Regions from separate parts of the Bacillus sp. LR--39 genome, predicted to be linked through region 3. Evidence: riboswitches for the same ligand, from Rfam matches in the RefSeq annotation. Region 3 holds a riboswitch; each other region holds the start of a gene.
The links. A riboswitch is a leader RNA that binds a small molecule or an ion and turns the genes downstream of it on or off. The one in region 3 is predicted to bind S-adenosylmethionine.

Region 1 (7,318 bases), 730 kb from region 3:
ATTGATTTATTTGTTAAAGATGATGAAAGAGTCAAGTCTTAACACTCTAGTTTCATAACAAAGAGGCGCTTCACAATTTAACCAGCGTCAACTATTCGCTAACCTTGTTATCATCATTTTATCTTTATTTTAATGCTTTTAAATATTGTGAAACAGTTGGAGTTTTCTCAATTTGAAACATCTCTGATTGTACTGGTAGTTGGGAACACGGAAACCTCACGTTTGAGAAAAAAGAGTAGATATCCTATTCCCCCCTTGTATAATGAAAACAGCCACCCGCGATTTGCGGATGGCTGTTTTCATTATACAAGCTGAGCTTGTTTTTTTCGTGCCTGTTTCGCGGCGTCGACCATATTTTTTAATGCCGCAACGGTTTCTTCCTGCTGTCTTGTTTTCAGTCCGCAGTCCGGGTTTACCCAGAAGCGGTCAGTCGGACACACTTCAAGCGCGTCATCAATAATTTGATAGATTTCTTCAGTTGCCGGCACACGCGGGCTGTGAATGTCGTATACACCGAGTCCGAGGCCTTTCACGTAAGGATGTTCTTTCAAGTATTCTAAAAATCCTCCGTGGCTTCGGCTGTGTTCGATTGTAATGACATCCGCGTCAAGATCATTGATCGTATCTACGATATCTTCAAAGTTGCTGTAACACATATGCGTATGAATCTGCGTCTCATTTTGCACAGAAGACGTCGTTAACCGGAATGCTTCTGCGGCCCAAGTTAAATATTCATCCCAATCCTGCGTTTTTAACGGCAGTCCTTCGCGGAGCGCGGGTTCATCCACTTGGATAATCTGAATACCGGCATCTTCAAGCGCTTTTACTTCTTTTCTGAGGGCAAGCCCGATCTGGAAGGCGATTTCTTTTCTTGAAATATCCACACGCGGGAATGACCAGTTTAAGATGGTGACAGGTCCCGTCAGCATGCCTTTCATGTGTTTTTCCGTCAGCGATTGGGCGTAGACCGTATCTTTTACCGTCATCGGTTCGATAAATTCGACATCTCCGAAAATGACAGGCGGACGTACGCAGCGTGAACCGTAAGACTGCACCCATGCATATTTCGTAAAGGCGAATCCGGCCAGTTTTTCACCGAAGTATTCGACCATGTCCGTCCGCTCAAATTCTCCGTGAACGAGCACGTCTAAGCCGATTTCTTCCTGAATGTCAACCCAGCGCTTCGTTTCCGCATTAATAAAGGCTTGGTACTGTTCATCAGTCCAATCTTTTTTGCGCCATTTTTGCCGTGCGCTCCGCACCTCGGCAGATTGAGGGAAGCTTCCGATTGTCGTCGTCGGCAGAAGGGGGAGACCGAGTGATTCATTCTGCAGCGCCAATCGTTCTTCAAAGATTGCCGGACGGGAGAAATCTTTTTCCGTCAGCTGATTCAGCTCTTCTTTTTGAGCTGAGTTCGCTCCTGTTGCGAATGCTTTTAAAGCCTTAAGTGCCGCTTTTGATTCTTCGATCTGCTCACTGACGGCCGCTTTTCCGGACAGAAGCCCTTCTTTTAAGACGCCGAGTTCCGCCAGTTTTTCTTTAGCGTATGACAGGCCGTTCAGCAAATCCTTTTCAAGATGCTCGTCAGGGTGTTTCGCCACCGGCACGTGCAGAAGGCTGCTTGAAGGCTGAATCCATAACTCCTCAACATCAGCGTGGCTGAGGATATCCGAAGCCGCGTCAAGGCGTTCTTCAACATCGATTTTCCAAATGTTCCGGCCGTCGACCACACCGGCTGCCAGTACTTTATCTTTCGGGAAGCCGTGCTTTTTCAGCTGCTCAAGGTTTCTGCCTTTATCATGTACGAAGTCAAGCCCGATTCCCTGTACAGGATAAGAAACGAGTTCTTCATATGCATCAACCGAATCGAAGTATGTCTGCAGGAGGACATTCAGTCCTGAAAGCTCTTTTGTGATCGCCTCATAGAGGTCTTTGGCGGCGCGGACATCTTCAGAAGAAGCTGTCACAAGGGCAGGCTCATCAATCTGAACCCATTTGACGCCTTCTGCTTCAAGCTCTTTCAGCAGCTGCACATAAAGAGGAACAAGGCGCTTTTGAATCGCTTTCGCTTCTGATTCTTCGTATCCTTTCGCAAGTGTGACGAATGTGTACGGACCGACGATGACAGGTTTTGTTTCCGCTCCGAATTCTTCTTTGATCCGGCGGTAGTCGTCAAGCTGTTTGTTTCTCGTCAGACGGAATTCAATGCTTTCGTCATATTCAGGAACGATGTAATGGTAGTTGGTATTGAACCATTTCGTCATTTCACTGGAAACGGCGTCTTTTACACCGCGGGCAATCGCAAAGTATGTATCAACGGGATCCGTGATGCTGCGGAATCTTTCCGGAATCCAGTTAAAGCTGACGGCTGTATCAAGCACATGGTCATAATGGGTGAAATCAGAGACCGGCACGATATCGATATGTTGGTCAAGCTGTGTTTTGACAGCTGATAAGAATAAACCGTCAAGCTCTTTAAGAAACGTTTCTTTATCAGTGTTACCTTTCCAATAAGCCTCAAGCGCTTTTTTCCATTCTCTGTTCAAGCCGATTCTCGGAAAACCGAGGTTCGAAGTTTTGATTGTTGTCATTAAGTTTCCTCCTTTAAGTGAGATGTAACAAAAAAGCCTCTTTCTCATGAGAGAAAGAGGCTTTAACTTCAAAATGCAAGCCTCTCTTATCTCTCAGATCACGTCTGATGGAATTAGCACCGTGCCTTATGAGACAGTCGTCTCGGCGCAAAAATCACGCGCCCCATTTCACAATGGAATTACGGTCGGTTGCTGTTGGGGTCAAAAGGCCAATCCCTCGCCCAACTCTCGATAAGAGAAAATATTTCAATTTTTTTGAAAAGTTACATCATTTGTTGGTTATCTTATCAGCTTATTCAGATCACTGTCAATAGAAAATCTCACAATTTAAAAATTGGTGATATGACAAGCTGATTAATCATTATACGAGAAAAATATCAGAAAGACAGCAGCTGGGCCTGTTCGGCTCTTTCCATCAGCACTTCAGGCGCGTCTAAATACAGAAATCCGTTCCCGGCCAATGTTTTGGAGATGTCCAAAGGAAGGGTCCGCCGCACGAGCTGGGCGTAGACTTCAGCCTCAGAAAGCGTCCGCTGAAACGCGTCCTGTTCAAGCCCTTTTATTAAGGCAAGTGCTCCGCTCACATGCGGGGCGGCCATTGAAGTGCCCGTCAGCTTCCCGTATTTATGGTTGGGAAGGGTGGAGAGAATATTTTCTCCCGGAGCCACCAGGTCAATCTCTTTATTTGCGTTTGAAAATTCAGACGATTTACGGGCGATTGAGACTGATCCGACTGCGATCACTTCGTTGTAAGCGGCCGGATACGACAGTTCCTCTGTACGCTCGTCTCCGTCGCCTTCGTTTCCTGCTGCGCAAACGACCAGAACACCGCTTTTTACCGCATTTGTGACGGCTTCTTTCAATTCAGGCACATCGCTTGGCCCGCCGAGTGACATGGAAATGATATCGGCCTTTTGTTCAACGGCGTAGTTGATGCCGTTAATGATCCATTCGTATTTGCCGCTGCCGTTTTGACCGCCGAGAACTTTAACGATTAAAAGGCTTGCTTCCGGCGCGACACCCGAAATTCCGCCGTTTGAATCATTGGCGGCAATCGTTCCGGAAACGTGTGTCCCGTGTCCGTTATAATCGGAAATCGCGTCTTCTTTGCCTCCGTCATCATCGGTGAAGTTTTTCCCGCCGACAATCCGGTCTTTCAAATCAGGATGATTGATGTCGCAGCCTGTGTCAAGCACCGCGATTTTAATATCCTTGCCTTTAAACCCTTTTGCCCACAACTCTGGCGCCTTAATCACTTTAATCCCCTCAGGAAGCTCGTTCACATCCATGATCTGTTCATCCGTGACATAAGGAATCAAATGCATTTCACCATTCATAAAAAAGCCCTCCTTTTTTATGCTTGCGAGTGGATACAAGGGTGTTGCTACTATTTTATGGCAGAGCATGCCGGCCGGAAAGAGTCATTTGAAGCATTTTCATAAAAAAGGCGTAATCTATCGTACTAAAAAATTTCAAATATATGGATAGTTTGACAGCTTTCATTTTCATTCATGACCCGCTGACGCTATAATTGGAAATGGGAAAGGAGAAGAGATATGAAGATAAGTGAAGCATTATACAACTATTTTTCAGAACAAGTGGATCAAATTGCGAAAGAGTGGATCGAAACGATGGAAGATTCGGATCCGAATTCGATTTATTCTTTGACAAATCCTGTCATCACAGAAGAACTGACGGAGCAGGATAAAGAATTTTACCGGCATATTAATAAAATGTATATTATGCCGCAAAAAGAATTTTTAGAAGAGTTCGAGCAGTGGGTGATTGAGCTCGCGAAAGACCAGAAGCATCTGGATACACCCGTCCAGTATGTGGTCCGTGAATTTATGAGAAACCGGAGACTATACATCAGTTATTATGATGCGTTTGCCGATAAACATGAATCTTCGTTTGCACAGGGAGAAAGGAAGAAATGGGAGAATTTAATTGTACAAGTATTTGATTTTACGATTTACACGTTTGTCGATCATGCCGAGCATAACTCAAAAATGCAGCTGAACGCGCAAAGAGAAATGATTTTGGAGTTAAGCTCGCCGGTTATCACGCTGAGCAAACGGACGGCGCTGCTGCCGCTTGTCGGCGATATTGACACGGAGCGCGCCAAATTCATTCTTGAAAATACGCTGAGCACATGTGCCAAACGGCTGATTGAACATCTGTTTATTGACCTGTCGGGTGTAGTGGTTGTCGATACGATGGTGGCGCATCAGATTTTTAAATTAATTGAGGCGCTGAACCTGATCGGCGTCACGTCCACTTTATCCGGAATCAGGCCGGAAATGGCTCAAACCGCCGTACAGCTCGGCATTAATTTCTCAGATATTACGATCAAGTCCAATCTCGCTCAGGCTCTCAATTATCATCAATAACATACATAACAAAACAGGCTGCCGAATCACTCCGGCGGCCTGTTTTTATATAAACAACAATGAAATGAGCCAGCTTGCGCCGAATAACAGAAGCACGAGCAGGAAAAAGCACCAGTCGGCGCGGCGCACAGTAACAGTTCTGTAAAACGTGCGGTTTCGGCTCCCCGTAAAGCCTTTAGATTCCATCGCGATCGCCGTGCGTTCCGCCTTTCTGATTGCGCCTGCCAATAGCGGAATGGTGAAGCGCCTGACGGCGGAGAGCTTTCCTTTCAGCCCGGAATCAGACGCCGCGCCCCTGATTCTGTGCGCCTGCCGGATGATCAGGATTTCATCTTTCAGAAGAGGGAGAAACCGGAACCCCGCGATAACGCCGTATGCAAGCTTGGGCGGCAGCTTACACTGCTGAATCAGACTGAGCATGAACAGAATCGGATCGGTTGTGAAAAGAAACATCATCGACAAAGCGGAAAAACATAAAATACGAAACGCGATAGAAATCCCGAGCGCCGCGTTATCACTGTTGACGGCAATCGGCCCGAGCTTAAACAGCAGGTTGCTTCCGGTTGTCGGGATGTTTCCGAATACGGCGGCTGTCCATAAAGAACCGAAGGCCAGAATGACAAACGGAATCGTGAACAGCAGCCATTTTTTCAGCGGCACACGCCCCGCCGAGAGGACGCCTCCCGCAATGATGATATAAAATAAAGCAGGGGTGTACGGATTATAAATAAACGACAGCATAATGACGCATAACAATACAGCCGCCGCCTTTATTGACGGGTTAACAGCCTCCAGCCGCAAGTTCATTTCTCCGCCTCCTGTCGTGTTTCATCCATTCATACCGCAGCGGCAAAGCCAAATGCGCCTGCTCGGCGATCCCGGTGTTATCAGAAAACAAAGCGTCGGGAGTTCCCCGGAATACCAGTTTCGTGCCGCAGAGCACAAGGATCGTGTCGGCATAATCTGAGACGAGTTCCATATCGTGTGTCACCATTAAAACAGCCGTTCCTTCCTTTTGAATCTCACGGAGCATTTGCATACACTCCCGCGCCGTTTTGGCATCCTGTCCGAAAGTCGGTTCATCAAGCATCAAAACGTTCACATTGTGCATAAGCATCGTCGCGACGCTGAGCCTGCGTTTTTGTCCTTGGCTTAAAGAAAACGGATGCTGTGAGGCATGGCGTCTCAGGCCGAATCGGGTTAACAGCTGAAGAGCTTTCTCCTTTGCGGCTCTGCTGCTTTCAAAACCGAACATCAGCTCTTGAATGACGGAATCTGTGACAAACTGGTGTTCAGGATTTTGGAAAACATATCCGATCAGCCGCCGCAGCTCTTTTTCAGAATAGGAATCAATCGGTCTGCCGTCTATTTTGATGTCTCCGCTCAGCGGACGGATGAGCTTGGCCGCGGCAGAAAGGAGCGTGGATTTTCCTGTTCCGTTAGGGCCGGCAATCGCGGTGATTGAACCTTTTTTTACGGAAAAGCTCACATCCTGAAAAATGACGTCTGCTCCTCTTGAGAATGACAGCTCGTGAACGCTCAGCGCGTCTTCTGCCGAAAGCGCGGCGGGCCGGTGTTCGGGCAGAGATGGTGCAGGTTCGTGAAACAGCTTTTCTTTACACAATGTAAAAGGAATGCTGACGTGCTTCTGCAATGAGATCACACGCGGGATCGGAATGCCGAGCTCCTTCAGCTCTTCAATCTTTGTTTCAAAGATAATGTCCGTCTCTCCGTCCATCACCTTCTGACCCGTTTCGTCAAGGACAATCGTCCTGTCCATCCACGGCGCCCAATGATCAAGCTGATGTTCGATAACGAGAAGGCCGAAGCCTTTTTTTGCTTGAAGATCTTTGATCAGCCGCACTAATTCACGTGCGGAATATGGATCAAGCTGTGCCGTCGGTTCGTCCAAAATAATGAGTTCCGGTTCCATCGCAATGATACAGGCAAGCGCCACTTTTTGTTTTGAACCGCCTGACAGCGAAGCGATCGTTCGCGTTTTCAGATGAGTGATCTCTAATTTTTCTAAAACGTCATCGATGATTGCGTCCATATCTTCTTTTGTATATTGCAAATTTTCCAGGCCGAAGGCGATTTCGTCTTCAACCGTCAGCATGCAAAACTGCTGGTCCGGATCTTGAAACACGACGCCGATGGATCTGGCGGCGGGTTCTGTCAGATGTGAAAGAGGTGTTCCGTATAAAGAAACGGTTCCCGATTGAACCCCATCGCATGCTTCCGGGTACAGACCGTTTAAACAAAGAGCGAGCGAGCTTTTGCCGCATCCGCTCGGCCCGAGCAATAAAGCCCGCTCTCCTTTGCGGAGCTGAAAGGACA
Region 2 (7,318 bases), 870 kb from region 3:
TTCGGATTCTCTGAAATCGCTTTTCCTTTCGGCAGGCGGAACATGCCGGCTTCCTTATACTCTTCTTTTTCTTTCTCCGCTTGCGGTTCCTCGGCCGCGCATGCTTTTTCACAGGCGGTGAAGTCTCCCTTTTGCCGGTGATAAAATGCCGGCTGCTCTAAAATCGAAAGCCGCATCAAGACGGGCTGGTCACAATGTGCGCAAAAAATATTTCCTTTTTGAGCTTCTTCAAAAAGGAATTGGTAATGTTCTCTGGAATATGTATGTAAATGTATCGTTCGGTTATTCAGTCGGGCGCATTTCAAAAAGGGGTCCTCCCATTAAAAGGTGTTCATCCATTTGATAGACAAAGAATATCATAACAAAAGAACCGCGTTTCAAAAAGTAAGATTAAGGGAAATGAAAAGCGAAGGGGAGGGGTACATATGATTTATGCAGGACGGATTCAAAACCAGCAGTATTCTCAATACGCAAACCGGGCAGCGGGTTATAAGCCTGATTACGCCGGCATTACGAAAGCGGCCGCCCTCGCCAATGACAGGTTGTACAGAGAGGTGGAGCGCCGCCAGGAAAATACCGCAGCCGCAGAAAAGAAAGTACATGAGGAAAAACGTAAGCGCTCTCTTTCCCGTCTGCCGCAAATCATGGGAAAAGGCCGGCTGATAAATCAATACGTGTGAAAAAGCCCGGAAATATCCGGGCTTTTTTTGAGTCGTATATATGAAAGATACGGAAAGGAATGATTCAATTTGAGAAAGCTTTCATTATTAATTGCGGGGTTATTTCTATTCGGCCTCTTTACTGCCGGAATGAAACCGGCACACGCGGCGGAGGGCTCCGCAGCAAAAGATGTCACTCTCACACAGCTGGCGCCGCATGTCTGGATGCATACAAGCACCGGTACGGCAGACGGAAGTCCCGTCCCTGCGAACGGATTGCTTCTTGAGACTTCAAAAGGAATCGTACTGATTGATACTCCGTGGAATGACAGTCTCACAGAGCAATTAATGACACAAATAAAACAGCGGTTTCCCGGCAAAAGGATGACCGATGCCATTGTGACACACGCCCATGACGATCGTATCGGCGGTCTGAACACCCTGTACAAATACGGGGTAAAGGTGCACAGCACGAAGCTGACCGCCGACTTCGCCCGACAGCAGGGATATGACCGGCCGCTCGGAGATTTGAAAAACGTGACAAAGCTGCAGTTCGGCGATATGAAAATTGAAACGTTTTATCCGGGAAAAGGGCATACGGAAGACAATATTCCCGTCTGGCTGCCTGAGGATAAGCTCTTATTCGGCGGATGCTTAATCAAGGCTTTAGAAACAAAGGAAATCGTGCCTACTCCGGGCTTTTATCCGGATCAGTGGCCGCGCGCCGTCAGCAAAGTCATGAAAAGATATCAGGACATCAGCATTGTCGTTCCGGGCCATGGCAGTCCGGGGGATGACCGTCTGCTGCCGCATACGATAAACCTTCTGAAAGAAACGTAATAAAGAAGACCGGCGCTCCCATTACGGAGTGCCGGCTTTTTTTATCTCTTCCTGATTTTCATAAAACTGAGGAAAGCAAGTGCAAGCGCCAAAACGGTATATCCCGCTATCGGCCAAATATGCTGATGAAAGGAAGAATAATCTCCGGATATGACTTCCTGAGCCAGCTCGATCGAGTGAATAAACGGTAAGGCATAAGCGATATGTTTGAATGTGTCACCGAGCAGGCTCACCTCCATCCAAGCCCCGCCCAGAAATTGCACGAGTGTAATATAAATCGTTCCGATACCTGAAATTTGTTTGTCCGTAAACACAGCCCCTAAACATAAACCGAAGAAAACGGACATCATCGCAATCGGCAGCAAGACAGCGATACCTGCGAGAAGATTCATCCACTCGGCGGATAAACCGGCAGCCGCTGCTGCGATAAAACAAATGACGATTTGTAAAATGGCTAACGGCAGCATCGGCATTGCATAACCGATGACATAATCGGCTGTTTTTAAAGGGGAAGCAAACAAACGGGTCAAAAGGGCGGTCTGTTTGTCTTTTGCGATCAGCAATGCAGAGAACATTGTAAGGAAAGCGAAACCGAAAACAATGAGTCCGGGTGCTAAGTGCTGAATTTTAAAGGTATCAAGCGGCGCATTTTTTTCAATCGCCGTAAACAGAAACAATAGAATAACAGGCAGTGCGATTCCAAGGATAATAGACAGGGGGTCACGAAAAATTTCTTTGCGGTTGCGAATGGCGAAATCAAGCATAAAGACCCGCCTCCCCGTCACAAATCGCTAAAAAGGCATCTTCAAATGTGGCTGAATGAGTTTGCTTTTTCAGAGCCTCCGCCGTGCCCAGTGCTTTTAAAGTCCCATTTTCTAAAATGCAAATACGATCTGCCAGGGCTTCAGCCTCTTCTAAATAGTGTGTCGTTAATATAATCGTCATGTCTCCCTTTAATGCCTCAAGATTTTTCCACAACTCGCGGCGTGAACGGACGTCCAGCCCTAATGTCGGTTCATCTAAGAAATAAATATCCGGCTTGGTGATCATTCCCATTGCGATGCTGAGGCGGCGCTGCATTCCTCCTGATAATGTTTTTGTTTTTGCTCTTTCTTTCTCTTTTAATTGAAACAATTCGAGCATCTCATCTGTTCTTTTTTTTGCTTCTTTTTTCGGAATTCCGTAGACTCCGGCTATAAACTCTAAGTTTTCCCGTACGGTTAGATGAGGAGCGATGGCTGTTTCCTGCGGGGACATATTCAATTTCGGTTTTATTTTATCCAAATCAGTCAAAATACTGTGTCCAAGCACTGATGCATCACCGTCATCCGGAGAAAGGAGTCCGCAAAGCATACTGATTAATGTCGTTTTTCCGGCTCCGTTCTCACCGAGTAATGCGAAAAATTCCCCTTTCTCAATTGAGAACTCAAGACGGTCAACGGCGGCGGTTTCTTTATAATGTTTCGTTAATTGCTTCAGCTCAATCGCGTGCATTTACTCATCCTCACTATCTTCATCGATTTGCTTAGCGTTTAAAATATCTTTTGCAAATTCGAAAAAGAGTTCTTGTTTAACAAGTGCGATACCTTGCTGGTCATCCCCAAGCATAAGCAGTGAATCCCCCGGATTTATATCGAAAACATCTCTTGCTTCTTTAGGAATGACAATCTGTCCTTTTGTGCCCACTTTAACAGTCCCGAATATATGCTTTCCTTTTGGTGCCGTCATGTTTATCCCTCCGAAATATGAATTGTATTTTTTGTATGAATTGTAATACTTAGTATACTAAACATACATTAAAATTCCATAAAATTCAATAAAATTCATGAAATAGTATTATTTTCATAAAAAAAGCACTCCTGCCATATCAACAGGAGTGCTTTTGATTTTATCGTTTGTGTTTCTTTATCATTTCCAGATGGGGGATGCCCGCATCGAGAAATTCTTCGCCGGATGTGACGCGGTATCCTTGTTTTTCGTAAAACGGAACTGCCTGCGTCTGCGCATGTAAGATAAAGCTGTCGGCGCCCTTGGCTGCCGCCGCTTTTTCAAGCGCCTGCATAATGATGGCTCCGACGCCTGAAGAACGATGGCTTTTCATCACGCAGATGCGTTCTAATTTTCCATGCCCGTCTTTCATGCGCCATCTGCCGGCTCCGACCGGCTGGCCGCCGTCATATATGACTATATGCTCTGACGTGTCCTCGAATTGATCAATCTCTTCTTCTTCCGGAACGTGCTGTTCTTTAACGAAGACCTCTTTTCTGACGAAAAAAGCGTCGTTCAGCTGTTTTTCAGTTTTTGCGATGATGGATTCCAAACAGTTATTCTCCTCCGCCTAATAAAAATGTTTCGTACACAGTCCATGAGCCGTTATCCAACTGATAGAGCAAGTGAAAACGGTCGATGACTTCTTCGTGGGAAATGTCCTGCATTTTCAGCTGTCCGAGTACGTCGGAATGTTCATCTGACGACAGCTTCTGGCCGACCGTGACATGCGGAACGAAGCTGTATTCCGGCTCGCCGGATAATGCTCCTGAGTAGCATTTCTCACTCAGAGATTTTAATTCCTCCGTCGGCTCCGCTTTCATATATATCACATTATTCACAGGAGAAAACGAGCTGTATTTTGTGATTTTCAGAACGAGCGGATGCGACTCTTTCGCCGTCTGTCTCAGCTGTGATACGACCTGCTCGATTTCCTGTTCTGTCGCTTCAAACGGATCTCTTAGCGTCAGGTGCGGAGGAATGAGCGCGTAGCTCGGGTCGTAGCGTTTCCGGTACGAGTTTGCGAGATCCTGTAATTTTTTTGATGGAAATAAAACAATACCGTATTTCATGAAAGTTCCCTCCTTAAATGAATGGTTACAGCATTTTTTTCAGCGCCGGCGTGATGAGCGGCTGCCAGTAGGTCCATTTATGATCCCCGTCGAAGGTTTCATACGTGTATTCAGACTGTTTGCTTTCCAGCAGCTGTTTGAGCTCTTCGTTCGGCGCGGTGAAATCAAGAACCTGGCCGTCTGTCGTGTGAACGCCGGTTTCTTTTTCTCCGATTTGATGATAGACGGAAATCTGTTTGAGATCCTCCGACTGCCGGACGGCATCCAGCACGTGCCCGTCAACATACGGAGACTGCATGATGACGTTTCCAAACATGTTCGGATAGTCAATCGCCGTCATGAGCGAAACGGTTCCGCCGAGGGAATCCCCGATCATGGTGCGGCCGTATCCGACTTGATAAGTCGGGTATTCTTTGTCGATAAAAGGAACGAGCTCATTTGCGATAAATCGCTTATATGAGGCGAACTTAGAGCCTTCTGGATGGTATGTGTTTCTTCGCTCCCGCACATTTTTATAAGGGACGCCGATAATGATGCAGCGGTCAATTTCCCCTTTTGACATAAGCTCTTCCGCCTGCCGCCCAATTCTCCCTAATCTGAAATAATCATGGCCGTCCTGAGCGATGACCGTATGATATTTATACAGGGGGGAGAAGGTGGCGGGCAGGTAGACCAAAACGGTCATTTCCTCTTCAAGCTCATGGGAGAAAAGTTTTTTCTCATGAATGATTCCGTTTTTTGATGCCACATCGCATTCCTCCAGGCCGCTTCTTGTCTTGATGGTTTTTTCCTATTGTACCATGAATTATTAGAAATTTCTTTCTTCAGATGCACTTCTTGCGAGAGTTCAGATAAATAAAAAGTTATTGAAATTCATTTTATAGTGCGTTAATATAGAACAATCAGAAAATACAAAACAATATTCTTATCACGAGAGGTGGAGGGACTGGCCCTTTGAAACCTCAGCAACCGGTTTGCTTTGCCGCGGGAAGGCAAAGTGCCAAGGTGCTAAATCCAGCAAGCGATTCACATGCTTGGAAGATAAGAGGAAGAGAAAAGCTCCTTCTTCTTATGAAGAGGGGGCTTTTTTATTTTTGAAAAAGGATGGTGCTTACTGATGACGCAGCATGTTGATACAAAATTAGCCCAAATCGGAAATAGAAGCGAAGAAGCAACGGGAACGGTCAGTCCGCCGATTTATCTGTCCACCGCTTACCGCCATAGAGGAATAGGAGAATCTACAGGTTTTGATTACGTGCGCACGAAAAACCCGACACGCCAGCTCGTCGAAGACGCCATCGCCGTGTTGGAAAACGGTGCGAGAGGATTTGCTTTCAGCTCGGGAATGGCAGCCATTCAAACCATTATGGCTTTATTTAAAAGCGGGGATGAATTGATTGTATCCTCCGATTTATACGGAGGCACGTACCGTTTGTTTGAAAACGAATGGAGAAAATACGGCTTAAGCTTTATTTACGATGATTTCAGCGATGAAGACTGTTTACGCTCCAAAATAACGGAAAATACGAAAGCGGTATTTGTTGAAACACCGACAAACCCGTTAATGCAGGAGGCGGACATTGAAAAAATCGCCCGGATTACGAAAGAAGCCGGCCTGCTTTTAATTGTGGATAATACGTTTTATACCCCGGTGCTCCAGCGCCCGCTTGAACTGGGAGCGGACATCGTCATTCACAGCGCCACAAAATATTTAGCGGGGCACAATGATCTCCTTGCCGGTCTGGCTGTCGTTAAGGATGAAGAGCTCGGCGAGATCATGTTTAATCACCAAAATGCGATCGGCGCGGTTCTCCCGCCGTTTGATTCGTGGCTTTTAATGAGAGGGATGAAAACACTCGGACTCAGAATGCGCCGTCATGAAGAAAACGCCCGTGAACTTGCAGAATTTTTAGAACAGGAAGAAGAAATTGCCGACGTGTTATATCCCGGAAAAGGCGGGATGCTGTCTTTCCGGCTGCAAAAAGAGGAATGGGTCAATCCGTTTTTAAAGGCGCTGAAAACGATCTGTTTCGCAGAAAGTCTCGGCGGGGTGGAAAGCTTTATTACATATCCCGCGACGCAGACGCACATGGACATTCCGGAAGACATCCGTATCGCAAACGGCGTCTGCAACCGTCTGCTGAGATTTTCAGTGGGCATTGAACATGCAGAAGATTTGAAGCGGGATGTAAAGCAGGCATTACAGCAAGTAAAAGAGGGGGCCGTATCATATGAGTAATCACAATTGGACGCTGGAAACCCAGCTCGTGCACAATCCATTTAAAACAGACGGAGCCACCGGAGCCGTCAGCGTCCCGATCCAGCATGCTTCCACATTCCATCAGTCTTCATTTGAAGAATTCGGGACATATGACTACAGCCGCTCAGGCACACCGACAAGAACAGCGCTTGAAGAAACGATCGCAGGTCTTGAAGGCGGAACGAGAGGATTTGCTTTCAGCTCCGGAATGGCGGCGATTTCGACGGCGTTTCTGCTCTTATCCCAAGGCGACCATGTTCTCGTCACGGAGGATGTGTACGGCGGAACATTCCGCATGGTGACTGAGGTTCTGTCCCGTTTCGGGATCGAACATACCTTTGTCGATATGACGGATATCAACGAAGTGGCGCGGAATATCCAGCCGAACACAAAGGTCATTTATATGGAAACACCGTCAAATCCGACACTTGGAATTACTGATATTAAAGCGGTTGTCCAGCTTGCAAAAGAAAACGGCTGTCTGACCTTTCTGGATAATACATTCATGACACCTGCACTGCAGCGTCCGCTTGATCTCGGCGTTGATATTGTGCTTCACAGCGCAACAAAATTCCTGAGCGGACACAGTGATGTGCTGTCAGGCCTTGCCGCCGTAAAAGATGAAGAGCTCGGCAATCAGCTGTATAAGCTGCAAAACTCGTTCGGCGCCGTCCTTGGCGTGCAAGATTGCTGGCTCGTGCTGCGCGGCTTAAAAACAT
Region 3 (7,318 bases):
GTGCTGCCGTTGCGGCTGCCGCATTCATTTATGCAGGCGTATCCGCCGTGCGTTTTAAAAGAAACACAGCGCCTGATATAAAGAAGATTAACACCACAGCAGCGTCCATGCAGACGTCCGTTGATGAAATCAAAACAGAAACCGTTCTGTTATCGCAAAAGCAAAAAGAACTGCAGGAAGATTTTCTCACTAAAAAAACAGCCGTGCAAACGACGGCGGCCGAAGTTAAAGGAACGCCTCACGCCTTAAAAATGCTCTGGAACGCCGGTAAAAGTGATGTATGAGCCTGCATGTCATCCGACGTTTTTGATGACACTAAGAGAAACTGGCGGATTCAAGGAGGCATAACATGATTTGCGATCGTGAGCGGCTTGCGCATTTTTTGCAGCAGCTTAAAGCACTATCATATTCGGGAGGGTTTACAAAATCGGATTTGCTGACTCCGGCTTTCCATTTAGCCAAGGACGGAGATCTGGATTTGTATTATTCGCCTCATAATGAATATATTAACCCTCATGCAGTCGTTGCCATTTCCGGAATCACACCCGGTTTTTTTCAAATGCAGCTGGCTTACAAAAAAGCGGCACAGCTTTTAAAAGATGGCGAAACGCTTGAAACGATAGCGTATGAAACAAAAGAAGCGGCCGGACTTTCCGGTTCAATGAGACAGAACATCATCGAAATGCTTAATGAATGCGGTCTGCCGGCCGCGCTTCACGTTGAGGATTCATCCCGGTTATTTGATTCAAAACGGGAGCTTCTTCATACAACGTCCGTTATCAAACACCCTGTTTTTTATAAACAGAAAAACTATACGGGACATCGGCCGGCAATCAGCAGATCAGCTCTTCTCAGCCGTTACGCGCTGAAATGTTTTCCGGATGAAATAGAAATGATGGAAAAGGACATTCTGCTTATCCCTCTCGGCAAAGCAGCAGAATCAGCCTGCCGCATGCTGAAGAAGAACGGCAGAATGAGTCATGCGGTCATTCTGGAAGGTTTCCCGCATCCGTCCGGAGCAAACGGACATCGTTTCAAACAATTTCACAAAAACAAACAATCGTTACGTGAACAAATTCAGCGCTTTGCCGGGTTTCTTCAGCAGCTGTAAAAAAACGCCCCGAGTTTTCGGGGCGCTGCTGTTAAGAAGCGTATTCAGGCAATGCTTTATTGTGTTTTGCCGTTTTCTCTTCAGGCATTTTGATTTGATTTGTCAAGATTGCACTTACGAAATAGAGCGCTGCGAAAATCCATACAACGCCTTGTGCGCCGACAAGCCCGATGAACGCCCAGGCAAGCGCGGGGCCGACAAATGCCGACAGGCCCGCAGCCAGATTTAACACAGACATGGCAGCACCTTTATCGCTGCCGGCCGCCGTCGGCACGATAGCCCCGATCGGAACGAACCCGGCGAGGAGCCCTCCCCATATAAAACCGACAATGCTGACGAAAAGCAAGTTCCCATGTGATACAACAGGAGCATAATATAATAAAAGAGTAAAAATGCCGCAGCCTACTCCTCCGAACCACATGACAGTCTTTTTCCAGCCGAAGGCATCACCGACTGCGCCGAAGATTAAGTTAAAGACGATATTTCCGAGAAAGATCGTTCCCCAAATTTGAAGCCATACATTTGTAGAAATGCCGTGCTGCGCCATATGCATCGGAAGAAATACCGGAAATCCGTATGTACCAATGCTGTTAATGATCCGAATGATCCCCCCAGAGAGCACGCGCGGATTTTCAGCAAGGATGGTGATTCCCTTCATTAATTCCTGCGCCTTTTCCCGCTTATCTGCCTTTTTCTTTTCAAAGCGGTCCCTATTTAAAATCAAAGCAAAAAACGCGCCGAGGCAGACCCAGAAAATTGAACTCCACAGTGTATTCAAATAGCCGAAGGATTTGATGGCCCAGCTTGAATACCAAGCACCGAATACAAACATCCCGCAGCAATATGCAATCCAGAACCAGCCGACTGCCGTACTGAGCCTGTTTTTCGGCGACCGGTAAATCACCCATGTCAAAAATGAATAGGCAAACAGCGGATAACCCAGCCCTTTAATAAAATACGTGACATACATCACCGGCAAATTAAGATTTTCAAATCCGTATGCGATAAACGCGGCTGTTCCGATAACGTAAAACAACAGCCCCATAAACATCGTCCGCTTTGCGCCGAAGGCTTCGAGGCAGACCCCTGAAAACCAAGACGCCACAGCGAGAGAAATACCGTAAACCGTAAACAGGGATGCTGATTGCTGTACCGTCAAGCCGTTTTCAACTAAAAACGGGCTGAGCCAGCCTTGTTCAAGGCCATCCCCCATCATAAACAGCACGACTCCCAAAAATCCCCAGGCGAGCTGTTTCGGAATTCCTATTTTATTAAGCATTTTTGTTCCTCCTCAGCAAACTTTCATGTTGTCATCTCATCCCCAAGTCAGGCTTTCACCGCCGGCTGAAAACGAGTAAATAACTTTTGCGTATATTTCCATTCTTCATATAGGAAGAGATCCGTCTGATCCGCTTCCGGCTCAATTACCTTTGTGCGGCTCGAAAGCTCTGCTTTCACACCGAGAGCTTCGTTGCAAATCATCGCCGCTCCCATTGCGGATGCCTGGCTGAACCCCTCTCTCTTATAAATTTTCTTTTGGAGAAGGTTAGCAAGAAACTGTGTCAAAGCATCACTTTGGAAACCGCCGCCGCACACCTTCACATAATCTTTTGAAAAGGAAGCCACCTCTGTTAACGCCTCATAGTTCCATTTGATTGAAAAAGCGATTTCCAGCAGTGCGGCTTTGACAAAATGGGCTCTGCTTAAGTTTTGGGACAGCGGGGCGTCAAAAATAAATCCGCCTTTTGCCAGTGCGTTTTTCTCTGGCGATAAATAGGAGCCTAACGCAGAAATACAAGCATGATCATGTTTCGGCAGACTTGCGATTTCCCGTTCCATGACGCCGTAGGATTCATTCGGATAAAAAATGGATTTTAATTTTTGATAATTGAGTCCTGTTACACCCGGATTCGTTTCAAGAAGCCATTGACCTTCTTCTGTATGGCAATTCAGCCATGCATTCTCTAATCTTTCGGTTCCGGTCTCAGCTGTTATCTTTATAATCGGCGTCGTCGTGCCGGATACGATGACGATATCTCCCGGCTTTGCATCTGCACTTTTGATGGCAAGCTGTGTGTCTCCCCCGCCTGCAATCACAGGCACTCTTTCAGAAAGACCGAGAACCGCCGTTTTCTTAAACGTTAACATTCCGACAACCGTCCCAGATCGGACGAGTGAAGGAAGAATGGCAGAAGGCACACCGAAGATGTTGCATAATGTCTCTGACCACGCCTTTTTCCTTACGTCAAACAGCAGTGTTTCAGCAGCCTGTGACGGTTCATAGCTTAAAATACCGCTCAGCTCAAATGTCACCCAGTCACTGATGCTTGTGATGTACTTCACTTCTTTCCATAAAGACGGCTGTCTAGCTTTTAATCCGACAAGTTTCATGGCGGAAAATAAAGCGCTCGGAAGACGTCCGGTTTGCTGATGCACTTCTTCTTTTGCCTCAATCCCGTCTTCCCATTCACGCCCTCTGTTATCAATGTTGGGCAGACCGAGAAATGCCTTTTTATCTTTATTGATCAGAACAATTCCCTGCCTCTGGCTTGTTGAGGTGATTCCGATTAATGTAATATGAGGGCTTTTGCCAATAACCTTCCTTGCCATAGCGCTGATTTGCTTCCATAACTCTTCCGGTGAGAAATATCGTCCGTCCGGATAAAGCGGATCCGTCACATATTCAATGTCTTCCCTTTCAAGCGCGGTCACATCGCCGCCGGCAGTCACGACCGCGACTCGCGCATTCCCCGTCCCGATGTCAAATACAAGGTAGCCTTTTTGTTCATCCATTACAGCCTCCTCCTTCCGGTTCAAGTTCTCTTTTGTTATAAAGTTCACGTATTGAGCAGGTTTGATCTTGTTTCCATTTGAAAAGCGCTTCATTTAAAATCTTCACATGATGATCTTCCACTTCAAATGTTGCGCCCGCTAAATGGGGAGTCGCTAACACATTCGGCAAAGAGATCAATTCATAATCAGAAGATTCAGGCGGTTCGTGATAAAACACGTCAAGGATCGCTCCCTTAATCCGCCGTTCTTTCAGCACCCGCAGCAGCTCTTCCCTGTCTGTAACCGCCGCTCTTGACGTATTGACAAAAACAGCTTCCTGTTTCATCAATTGAAAGTGCCGGGCGCCGATAAGGCCGATGGTTTCTTCTGTGCGCGGCAAGTGAACGGAAACAATATCACTTTCAGAAAATACCCGTTCAATCGTCGTTTTTTCATACTCCCGGTTTTCATGACGGACAAATGGGTCATAGTAAAGCACCTTGCAGTCAAAAGCGGCCAATAGCCGGGCGATTCTCTGTCCGACAGCTCCGAAACCGATAAGGCCGACTGTTTTCCCCGTCAGCTCATTTCCTCTGAATTTGACGTAAGCCTGCAAATATTCACCATTCCACTTCCCGTCCTTCAGCCACTGAAGGGAAGAATACGTATGACGTAAAAATGAAATCACATTTCCGATAAACATTTCAGCAACAGCCTGGGCATTGCGGGCCGGTGTAAAGAAAACGGGGATTTTTCTTTTAGTCGCCGCCGCAATATTCACATTAGACGGCGTTCCTCTGCAGACACCGATAAAAGCGGAATCGGGCAATATGTCAATAACACGCTCAGACACCTCATCAAGTTCAGTAATAAGCCCCGACGCGTTTGTCTCTTGAATCATTCGGATTAATTCATCTTCCCGATAGGCCCGGCCGTTCTTCTTCCACGGCCGGTGCACAGTCCGGCCGAACAGCTCAGTCAGCTCCTTCAGCCCCTCGTCGTGATATGGCGAGGTAATTAAAACCGTCATGGTGCAAAACATCCTTTTCACATAAATTTTTTCATAAAAAAATCTCTTTCCCCAAAGAAGGAAAGAGATTCATATACCGTCTTTATGCGCTTGAAGCGCACAAATATGTATAGATCATTCTTTCCTATCTTTCAAGCATGCGCTTGCTGGAATTGGCACAATAAATGTTGCCGAGGTTTCATAGGGCCAGTCCCTCCACCTCTCTGGATAGAAAATAAAATGATGAAATTGTCAGGCTGTTTAAAAGAATAAACTCATCATAGAAAAGTCTTTCCGTGATGTCAACACTTTTTTTCTGAATTGACGTTCGATTTTGAAATGTTATAATGCTTACAATATAAACAAAGAGGAGAAATGGGCTATGAATTCTGCTGCAACACAGCCGAACGGGGTCTTTAAGTCGGTATGCTCACTAGACTGTCCCGATCAATGCGGCTTGCTTGTGACAAAAAAAGACGGAAAAATCGTTAACATTCAGGGAGACCCCGATCACCCGGTCACATCAGGGAATATTTGCAACAAAGTCAGACACATGGCTGAGCGTATTTATGATGAGAAGCGCTTAACCGTTCCGTTAAAACGGATCGGTAAAAAAGGTGAAGCCGCGTTTGCGCCTATTTCCTGGGAGGAAGCGTTCAATACGATCAGTGCGCGCTGGAAAGAGCTTATTGCCGAAGAAGGAGCGGAAAGCATTCTTCCGTACAGCTTTTACGGCAACATGGGAAAACTGGCGGCAGAGGGAATGGACCGCCGTTTTTTCCATCGTCTCGGAGCGAGTCATCTCGAACGGACGATTTGCAGCAAAGCCGGATCTGAAGGCTATAACTATACAATGGGTGAAGGAGCGGGTACTGATCCGGAGGAGACCATACATGCAAAGCTCTTTATTTTTTGGGGGATCAATGCCGTCAGCACGAATATGCACCAAGTCATGATTGCTCAAAAAGCCCGGAAAAAAGGGGCTAAAATTGTCGTTATCGATGTACATAAGAACCAAACCGGCCGGCTTGCCGATTGGTTTATTCCCATTCGGCCCGGCACAGATGCCGCACTCGCCCTCGGTATCATGCATGTCTTATTCGACGAAAACCTTCACGATGAAGCATTTCTCACAGAATACACCGAAGGCAGTGACGAATTAAAAGCGCATGTTCAACACTATGATCCGGAAACAGTTTCTGCTATTACAGGCGTTAAAGCCGACGATATCAGACGCCTTGCGAGAATGTACGGGGAAACCTCCCCTTCCCTTATCAGGATCGGAAACGGCATTCAGCACCATGACAATGGCGGAATGATCGTCCGCACAGTTGCCTGTCTACCGGCTGTTACAGGACAGTGGCTCAACACCGGTGGAGGCGCAATCAAGCACAACAGCGCGGTATTAAACTATAACAGACAAGCGCTCCAGCGGCCTGATCTGCTTTACGGCAAAAAGCCACGATCATTTAATATGAACAGGCTCGGAAGCGTTCTGTTAGAAACAAAACCGCCCGTGCGCTCCCTGTTTATTTACGGTACGAATCCCGCAGTGGTTGCGCCGGAAGCGAATAAAGTCAGAAAAGGCCTGCTGCGTGAGGATTTATTTACAGTCGTTCACGATCTGTTTTTAACGGAAACCGCCAAATATGCGGATATCGTGCTCCCTGCTGCATCCGCTTTTGAAAACACGGATTTTTACACGTCTTACTGGCATCATTTTATTCAGCTGCAAAAACCGGTGATCGAACCCTACGGGGACAGCAAATCGAATACGGAAGTGTTCCGTTTGCTTGCCGGGGCAATGGGATTTACCGAGCAGGAGCTTCAGGATTCCGATGAAGAATTGATCAGACAGGCGCTGGACTTTCCCGACAATCCGTATATCGAGGATATTGATTACGAAGCGCTCTCACGCCATTCCTTCATGAAAGCCAAACGGAAAAAACCGCTTTTTCCGGGAAAGCTCAAGACACCGAGCGGAAGAATTGAATTATATTCGGAAAAGATGAAACAGGACGGTTATCCCGCGCTGCCGACACATATCCCTCTTGAGAGCGATGACGATTTTCCGCTTTTATTTGTCCCGGGACCGAATCATAATTTTTTAAATTCGACATTTTCGAATAATGAAAAACACGTAAAACTGGAAAAAGCGCCAAAGCTTTTTATTCATACAGAGGATGCTGTACGCCGGAACATAGAAGACGGGGAAACCGTTAGAGTTTGGAATCACCGCGGCGAGTGTGAATTAACAGCTTCGGTCGGCGAACAGGTGCTTCCCGGCGTTGCAGTCAGCCAAGGTCTTTGGGCCGATATGGATGATAAAAAACAGCTCGTCAATTCGCTCACGCCCGATCGGCTGGCGGATATGGGCGGAGGCGCTGTTTTCTTCTCCGGAAAGGTGCAGGTGGAAAAGCTCAGCA
Region 4 (7,318 bases), 700 kb from region 3:
TTCACTTGTCAGAAGACCGACTCTTATATAGCCTTCCCCCCATTTTCCGAACCCGTTTCCCGCAGCGACCGCGACATCCGCTTTCTCGAGCAGCAGGTCTGAAAACGACTGTGACGTATAACCGTCAGGCACAGGGAGCCATGCAAAAAAGGAGCCCGCCGGAGCCGTCACATCCCAGCCGATATCGCGGCAGGCTTCAATCCATGCATTACGTCTCGATTCATATCTGTCATTTTGCGCTGCGACGCATGCCTGATCCGCTAAAAGAGCGGCTGCCGCCGCCTGCTGCGCCGCGGGAAACAGGCTGACAAACATATGATCCTGATAAAGGTTGATCGCTTCGATGACAGAAGCGTTTCCGACGGCAAATCCGACCCGCCAGCCCGCCATATTATACGTTTTGGACAAGGTATAGATTTCGATTCCCGTCTCTTTTGCGCCTTCGGTCTGCAAAAAGCTCAGCGGTTTATGCCCGTCAAAGCCGACGGCTCCGTACGCGAAATCATGAACGACACAAATGCCGTTTTGTTCCGCAAAACCGACCGTCTCCTCGAAAAACGCCTCTGTTGCCACAGCGCCGGTCGGATTATTCGGATAATTGAGATACAGCAGCTTCGCCTCGCTCCGCACCTTTTCAGGAATTACGCTGTAATCAGGGAGAAACCCTCTTTCTTCTGTCAGCGGCATCATTTCCATTTTCGCTTTCGCAAGGGCGACGCCTGACCAGTAATCAGGATATCCGGGATCAGGCACCAGAATGGTATCTCCCGGGTTTAAAAGACATTGCGGAAGCTCAACAAGTCCCGCCTTGCCTCCGAACAGCACGGCGACTTCCGTTTCCGGATCAAGCGTGACCCCGTACTCCCTTTCATAAAATGCAGCGGCTGCTTTTTTGAAGCTGTAAGCGCCCCGGAATGATGAGTATTTATGATTTTCCGGCCTTTCGACGGCGCGCTTCATTTCTTCAACGATATGCTGAGGCGTCGGCTGATCAGGGTTTCCCTGCCCTAAATTGATGACATCTCTGCCTTCTTTCAGCTTTTGATTCACTTTTTGCACCAATGATGCGAAAAATTGTTCCGGCAGCTGTTTGAGTACATCTGAGATTTCAAAGTTCATATTTTCACCTTCTAAAAATGTCTTGAAATGATAGTCCATCATCATATATGGTTAAATAAAAAAAGTAAAGAGAAACTTGAGGTGTTAAAAAATGAAATGGACCGTTTCCTGTTTGCAATTTGATATTTCATACGGAAATCCTTCAGAAAACTTTAAAAAAGCAGAATCTTTGATTAAGCAAGAAAGCCGCCATGCGGATGTAATCGTGCTTCCTGAGTTGTGGACGACCGGCTATGATCTCACACGGCTAGACCAGCTGGCGGATGAAAACGGCAAAGTTTCGGAACAATGGCTTAAAGAAACGGCAAAAACATACAACGTACACCTCGTTGCCGGATCTTTTGCGGTTAAAGAAGGCGAAAATGTCTATAACACCATGTACATCGCCGATAACAGCGGACAGATCGTGAAGCGGTATCAGAAAGCCCATCTGTTTCAGCTGATGGATGAACACCTTTACTTGGCAGCAGGAAACAGCGACGGTTCCTTTGAGCTTGACGGTGTCAAGTGCGCCGGGCTGATCTGCTATGATATCCGTTTCCCCGAATGGATCAGAAAGCATACGTCCCAGGGCGCGAATGTCCTGTTTATCTCTGCGGAATGGCCTCTGCCCCGCCTTGATCATTGGCGAAGCCTGCTTATCGCCAGAGCAATTGAAAACCAATGTTTTGTCGCAGCCTCTAACTGCACGGGGTCCAATCCCGATAATGAATTTGCCGGCCACAGCCTGATTATTGACCCGTGGGGCCGGATTTTAGCCGAAGGAGACCGGACGGAAGGCGCAGTCCGGGCGGAAATCGATGTGTCAGAAAGCGCGGACGTGCGGGGAACTATTCCGGTTTTCCAAGACTTGCGGCGTGATTTATATTAATTTCCAAAAAAATGTTGACAAGAATATCCGGCACCTGCTAATATTTTCATCAACTGATTAATCCGAATTGTGATACAAATCAATATATTTTTCTCTTATCGAGAGTTGGGCGAGGGATTGGCCTTTTGACCCCAACAGCAACCGACCGTAATTCCATTGTGAAATGGGGCGCGTGATTTTTGCGCCGAGACGATTGTCTCATAAGGCACGGTGCTAATTCCATCAGATGTTATCTGAGAGATAAGAGGCGGACTGCACTGTTTCAGCCTCCTTCTCTTTCAGAGAAGGAGGCTTTTTTTCGGGCGTATTCTCCGTCACGATCTCTTACTGCCACTACATAATTGGAGGGTAAATCCATGTCAGCAACTAAAACAAGTCTTTATGAACAATTAACAGAAAGCTCCGCCGCCGCGTTAGCCGTCAAGCTCGGCTTATTCCAAAGCAAAAGCACTCTGACATGCCGTGAAATCGGCGACGGCAATTTAAATTACGTCTTTCATGTTTACGATAAAGAAAACAAAAAAGGACTGATTATTAAACAGGCAATCCCTTACGCGAAAGTCGTCGGTGAAAGCTGGCCGCTTACCATTGACCGGGCGAGAATCGAAAGCAGCGCCCTCATCCGCCAGGGCGAACACGTGCCGCACCTCGTTCCGGCCGTTTACTATTCCGATACTGAGATGGCCGTCACGGTAATGGAAGACCTCTCCCATTTGCGGATTTCAAGAAAAGGGCTGCTGGAAGGGCAGCATTATCCGAACTTATCGGTTCATATCGGTGAATTTTTAGGGAAAACGCTTTTTTACTCATCCGATTATGCGCTTGATGCGAAAGTAAAGCAGCAGCTCGCAAAGCAGTTTACAAATCCTGAGCTTTGCAATATTACAGAAAGGCTTGTGTTTACAGAACCGTTTCTCGACCATGAGACAAACGATTTTGAAGAGGAGCTGCGCCCATACGCAGAAAAAGTTTGGAACAATTCCCGGCTGAAAGAAGGCGCTGACGAATTGAAAGCCATCTTTCTGAATTCCGCGGAAACATTGGTTCACGGCGATCTGCACACGGGAAGCATCTTCGCAGATGAACATGAAACAAAGGTGATTGATCCCGAGTTTGCTTTCTTCGGACCGATCGGGTTTGACATCGGCCAATTTATCGCCAATCTGCTCTTAAACGCCCTCAGCCGCGACGGTGACGACAGACAGCCGTTATATGACCATACTGCCGCCGTATGGGATACATTTGTGAAAACATTCAGTGAAGCATGGGAGAAAGACTGCCTGCCTTCCCGCAGACACCTGCTGGAAGACACACTGAAAAACGCGTTTGAGGAAGCGGTCGGTTTTGCGGGATGCGAATTGATCCGGCGCACGATCGGACTCGCCCACGTGGCTGACTTAGATGAAATCACTCCGTTTGACAAACGAATCGAACGGAAGAAGCTGGCGCTTGACATCGGCGCCTATTATATCGAAAACAGAAAAAAACTGAAGCATATCACCGAGGTTCTGGACCAATTTAAGCTCCGTGTAAAGGAATGATGCAGCATGACCAATGAATTTGCCATCCCCCGTTCTGTAGAATGGAAAGAAACCTACATTCGCATTTTAAATCAGCAAAAGCTTCCCGACGTCACTGAATATGCGGAACTTGAAACAAAGGAAGATGTATTCGACGCGATTGTCACGCTGAAAGTAAGGGGCGCCCCGGCCATCGGTATAACCGCGGCGTTCGGGCTCGCGCTCTCCGCCAAGTCGTTTGAAGCCCGCGACCTTTCAGATTTTCGACGTCAGTTCGCCGACGTCAAAGCGTATTTAAACAGTTCAAGGCCCACTGCCGTCAACCTCGCGTGGGCGCTTGACAGACTGACGGATTCCATCAGGGATGCGATCTCAATCAATGAAGCGAAGACAACGCTCGTCCATGAAGCCATTCAAATTCAGATTGAGGATGAAGAAACATGCCGTATGATCGGCCAAAATGCGCTGCACCTTTTTAAAAAAGGCGACCAGATCATGACCATCTGCAATGCGGGCTCGATCGCCACAAGCCGGTACGGTACGGCGCTTGCTCCCTTTTACTTAGCAAAACAAAAAGACCTCGGCCTTCATATCTACGCATGTGAAACAAGACCCGTTCTCCAAGGATCACGGCTGACGGCGTGGGAGCTGATGCAGGGCGGAATTGATGTCACGCTCATTACCGACAGCATGGCCGCCCATACAATGAAGGAAAAACATATTTCTGCGGTCATTGTCGGCGCTGACAGAATTGCAAAAAACGGTGATACGGCCAACAAAATCGGAACGTACGGCCTCGCTATTTTGGCAAACGCCTTTCAAATTCCGTTTTTTGTGGCCGCACCGCTTTCGACATTTGACTTGCAGATTGAAAACGGCGATCAGATTCCGATTGAAGAAAGAGATCCGGATGAAGTCAGACAGATCTCCGGCATACGCACCGCTCCCGAGGATGTGCCGGTCTTCAATCCGGCCTTTGACATCACACCGGGCAGCCTGATTTCCGGCATTATAACCGAGAAAGGAATTGTGACCGGTTCTTACACGGAAGAAATTGAACAATTATTCGCTGACTGCCAGCTGAGCTGAAAAACCGCTGATGATGTTGCCTCAGGCAATGTCAGCGGTTTTTTTGTCTGCACAATGTAATCACTTCATCTTTTTGGACGGCTGTAATGAGATGCATTTTAAAAAACAGCTCTGCATAACCGGCTATCTTTTGCGGACGGCTCATTTTCATCAGGCTTCGTCCTCCTTTTTCATCAGACCAACTTTTTTCACTTAATAAAATGATATGTCGGACGTGAAAAAACGGAACGTGCCATACGCTTTATTTTTCTTTATAGGATATTTGTTCGATGTTCAGCAGCACCGCTTTTACATCCGTCTTCGTGCCAGCGTATCCCGTTAAGGCGCTGTTTTTGCCGATTACCCGATGGCACGGGATCAAAATCGGCAGCCGGTTTCGTTTATTGGCTTGTCCGATGGCGCGCACCGCTTTCGGTTTTCCGATCGCTTCAGCCATATCGCCGTAGCTTCGGGATTCCCCGTAAGGAATCATCGTCAGCGCGTTCCATACCCTTTCCTGAAAGGGTGTGCCTTTTTGTCTCAGAGGCAGAGAGAATTGCTTTCTTTCTCCTGAAAAATATGCTGTCAGCTGCTGTTTCGCCTCCGACAGCAAAGCGGTTTCGCACGGCTTTACGCCGGGCGCGCCTTTCCGCCATTTCTCAAACTCTTCCCCGGTGAGAAACAGGCCGGTAATAAAGCTCTCTTCCTCTGTTACGATGACGGTTCCAAACGGCGCTTTCACACTTGTAAAACAGATCATTCCCCGCTCCTTCTTTCTTCCGTATTCTGCCGGACCGGAAGCGTCAAATGAAAAACCGTGCCCTTCCCTTCTTCACTTTCCACATGAATGCGGCCCTGATGCTCTTCGATGATTTTATAACTGACCATGAGGCCGAGGCCCGTTCCCCTGTCTTTTGTCGTGTAAAATGGTTCACCCAGACGTTTTAATTTGTCTTCGGAAATGCCTGTTCCTTCATCTTGAATAGAAATCAAAATGTGGTCTTGATCAGAAGACTGAATGGTCACGTAGATATTGCCGCCGCCCGGCATGACTTCAATTGCGTTTTTTAAAATATTGATAAACACCTGTTTTAATTGATTCGGTTCACAGTAAATCGGCGGGATGTTTCCGGTCAGGTTCAGATGGATCTGCACATTAACAAGATTGGCCTGGGCATTCAAAAGATCAGCCGTGTCTTTCATAATCTGCGTCACGTCTTTTTCTTCATATAATATCGCCTGAGGTTTCGCTAAAATTAAAAATTCAGTGATGATAGACTCGATGCGTTTTAATTCTGAGGTAATGACGTTAAAGTACAGAGAATATTCACCTTCAATGCTTCCTTGAAGAAGCTGAATGAACCCTTTCAGCGCCGTCATCGGGTTTCTGATTTCGTGGGCGATACCCGCCGCCAGCTCCCCTACAACATGAAGAGTGTCGGATTTCCGCAGCCTCTCTTCAAGCTCTTTGGCCTCTGTGACATCTTTAAAGATGGCCAGATTCATATTTTGAATGATATTTCTTTTGAAGGAGAATTCCAGTTTGCGGCTGTCGCTGCTGCTTAACAGGAAGGGGATTTCATTATCCATTCCTTCTAAATCAATCTTTCTGGCGGGAACACCCGCGTTTTCAATATCAAATAAAGAAAGAATATCCGGAACGGTGTACGCTCTCAGCTCCTCATCCGGCATACCGAGTATACGGCTTGCGAGAGGATTCGCGTCAATAATGCGGAATTGGTTGTCAAATAAGACCTTGCCGTCCATTGAGCCGTTGAATACTTTTCTGAATTTCAGCTCGCTTTCCCGCAATTCTTTTTCCATCCGCTTACGATCACTGACATTTCTTAAAATGGTTAAATGCTGACCTTCAAGTATGGTTCGTTTTGATGTGAACTCAAGCTCTTTAAATTGGCCGTTTGCCATCTGAAACAGCATTTCTTCACGGATTTCTCCGTATTTTTCATATTTCTTCTTAATCTGCTTGTATTTTTTCTGCGGATCAACGATAAACGTACATAAATTCCGCTCCACCAGCTTATCCATCGGCAGTTCGAAAATGCGGCACGCCGATTCGTTTGCTTTGGCAATCTTTCCGTCATCAGACCAAATGACAATCGCGTCCATGGCGTTTTCAAAAATTTCGCGGAATCGCTCTTCGCTTTTAAAGAGTTTCAATTCCATCAACCGTTTCTCTGTTATGTCTCTCATAATAGACATGTAGAACCCGCTGATTAAGTTGGACGTAATCGTAAATTCAAACAGCTTCTCTTCGCCGGACCGAAGCTTGACAGGCAGTTCTCCTTTGGCGTTTCCTTTTCTGCGGAGGGTTTCCCAGATTTCTTTCAGATGCTTTTTGTTTTCTCCGTCGGTAAAATGGCGGAGCGACAGATGGGACAATTCATTCTGGCCGATCTCAAAGCTTTTGCAAAAAGAGAGGTTCGCATCAATAAACCCGCCGTCCTTATCAAACAGCACGATGCCGTCGACAGCCCTGTCAAACAAATCTTTAAACAGCTGCTCGTTCATGGAGAATTCGCGCTCTAATATTTTTTTAGAGGAGATATCCCTCATCACCACAAAAAAATAATCCTCCCCAATTCCGTCTCTGGCGAGGAATTCAATGTATTTCGTCGCGCCGCTGTCAAGCTTAATCGGCACCTCTTTCCACAGATGGCCTTTTTTTAAAAACTTTTTCACGGCCTTATTCAGTTCTTCCTGAGGCACGGAATATAAAAAA

Region 1: linked by a shared signal. The riboswitch ahead of metE (5-methyltetrahydropteroyltriglutamate--homocysteine S-methyltransferase) and the one ahead of ACWHAR_RS04855 (2-hydroxyacid dehydrogenase) in region 3 are both predicted to bind S-adenosylmethionine.
Region 2: linked by a shared signal. The riboswitch ahead of ACWHAR_RS08415 (methionine biosynthesis PLP-dependent protein) and the one ahead of ACWHAR_RS04855 (2-hydroxyacid dehydrogenase) in region 3 are both predicted to bind S-adenosylmethionine.
Region 4: linked by a shared signal. The riboswitch ahead of mtnK (S-methyl-5-thioribose kinase) and the one ahead of ACWHAR_RS04855 (2-hydroxyacid dehydrogenase) in region 3 are both predicted to bind S-adenosylmethionine.

The regions. Positions count from the first base shown of each region.
Region 1 is NZ_JBSIOT010000001.1:1,636,783-1,644,100, reverse strand. Features, by position in the region: gene ACWHAR_RS07705 (AAA family ATPase) at 1-42, shown strand, start outside; gene metE (5-methyltetrahydropteroyltriglutamate--homocysteine S-methyltransferase) at 303-2,591, opposite strand; SAM riboswitch class I at 2,675-2,829, opposite strand; gene ACWHAR_RS07695 (S8 family peptidase) at 2,969-3,928, opposite strand; gene ACWHAR_RS07690 (STAS domain-containing protein) at 4,148-4,981, shown strand; gene ACWHAR_RS07685 (energy-coupling factor transporter transmembrane component T family protein) at 5,027-5,788, opposite strand; gene ACWHAR_RS07680 (ABC transporter ATP-binding protein) at 5,763-7,318, opposite strand, start outside.
Region 2 is NZ_JBSIOT010000001.1:1,774,128-1,781,445, reverse strand. Features, by position in the region: gene ACWHAR_RS08460 (ATP-dependent helicase) at 1-305, opposite strand, end outside; gene ACWHAR_RS08455 (hypothetical protein) at 426-680, shown strand; gene bla (subclass B1 metallo-beta-lactamase) at 750-1,499, shown strand; gene ACWHAR_RS08445 (ABC transporter permease) at 1,541-2,263, opposite strand; gene ACWHAR_RS08440 (ABC transporter ATP-binding protein) at 2,256-2,993, opposite strand; gene ACWHAR_RS08435 (AbrB/MazE/SpoVT family DNA-binding domain-containing protein) at 2,994-3,227, opposite strand; gene ACWHAR_RS08430 (GNAT family N-acetyltransferase) at 3,388-3,819, opposite strand; gene ACWHAR_RS08425 (YjcG family protein) at 3,824-4,339, opposite strand; gene ACWHAR_RS08420 (esterase family protein) at 4,365-5,087, opposite strand; SAM riboswitch class I at 5,262-5,387, shown strand; gene ACWHAR_RS08415 (methionine biosynthesis PLP-dependent protein) at 5,457-6,578, shown strand; gene metC (cystathionine beta-lyase) at 6,571-7,318, shown strand, end outside.
Region 3 is NZ_JBSIOT010000001.1:905,847-913,164, reverse strand. Features, by position in the region: gene ACWHAR_RS04875 (DUF948 domain-containing protein) at 1-284, shown strand, start outside; gene ACWHAR_RS04870 (hypothetical protein) at 350-1,111, shown strand; gene ACWHAR_RS04865 (RbtT/DalT/CsbX family MFS transporter) at 1,143-2,390, opposite strand; gene ACWHAR_RS04860 (FGGY-family carbohydrate kinase) at 2,438-3,904, opposite strand; gene ACWHAR_RS04855 (2-hydroxyacid dehydrogenase) at 3,897-4,913, opposite strand; SAM riboswitch class I at 5,035-5,127, opposite strand; gene ACWHAR_RS04850 (molybdopterin oxidoreductase family protein) at 5,275-7,318, shown strand, end outside.
Region 4 is NZ_JBSIOT010000001.1:1,609,439-1,616,756, forward strand. Features, by position in the region: gene ACWHAR_RS07535 (pyridoxal phosphate-dependent aminotransferase) at 1-1,119, opposite strand, end outside; gene ACWHAR_RS07540 (carbon-nitrogen family hydrolase) at 1,211-1,990, shown strand; SAM riboswitch class I at 2,083-2,237, shown strand; gene mtnK (S-methyl-5-thioribose kinase) at 2,347-3,531, shown strand; gene mtnA (S-methyl-5-thioribose-1-phosphate isomerase) at 3,538-4,599, shown strand; gene ACWHAR_RS07555 (methylated-DNA--[protein]-cysteine S-methyltransferase) at 4,841-5,338, opposite strand; gene ACWHAR_RS07560 (PAS domain-containing sensor histidine kinase) at 5,335-7,318, opposite strand, start outside.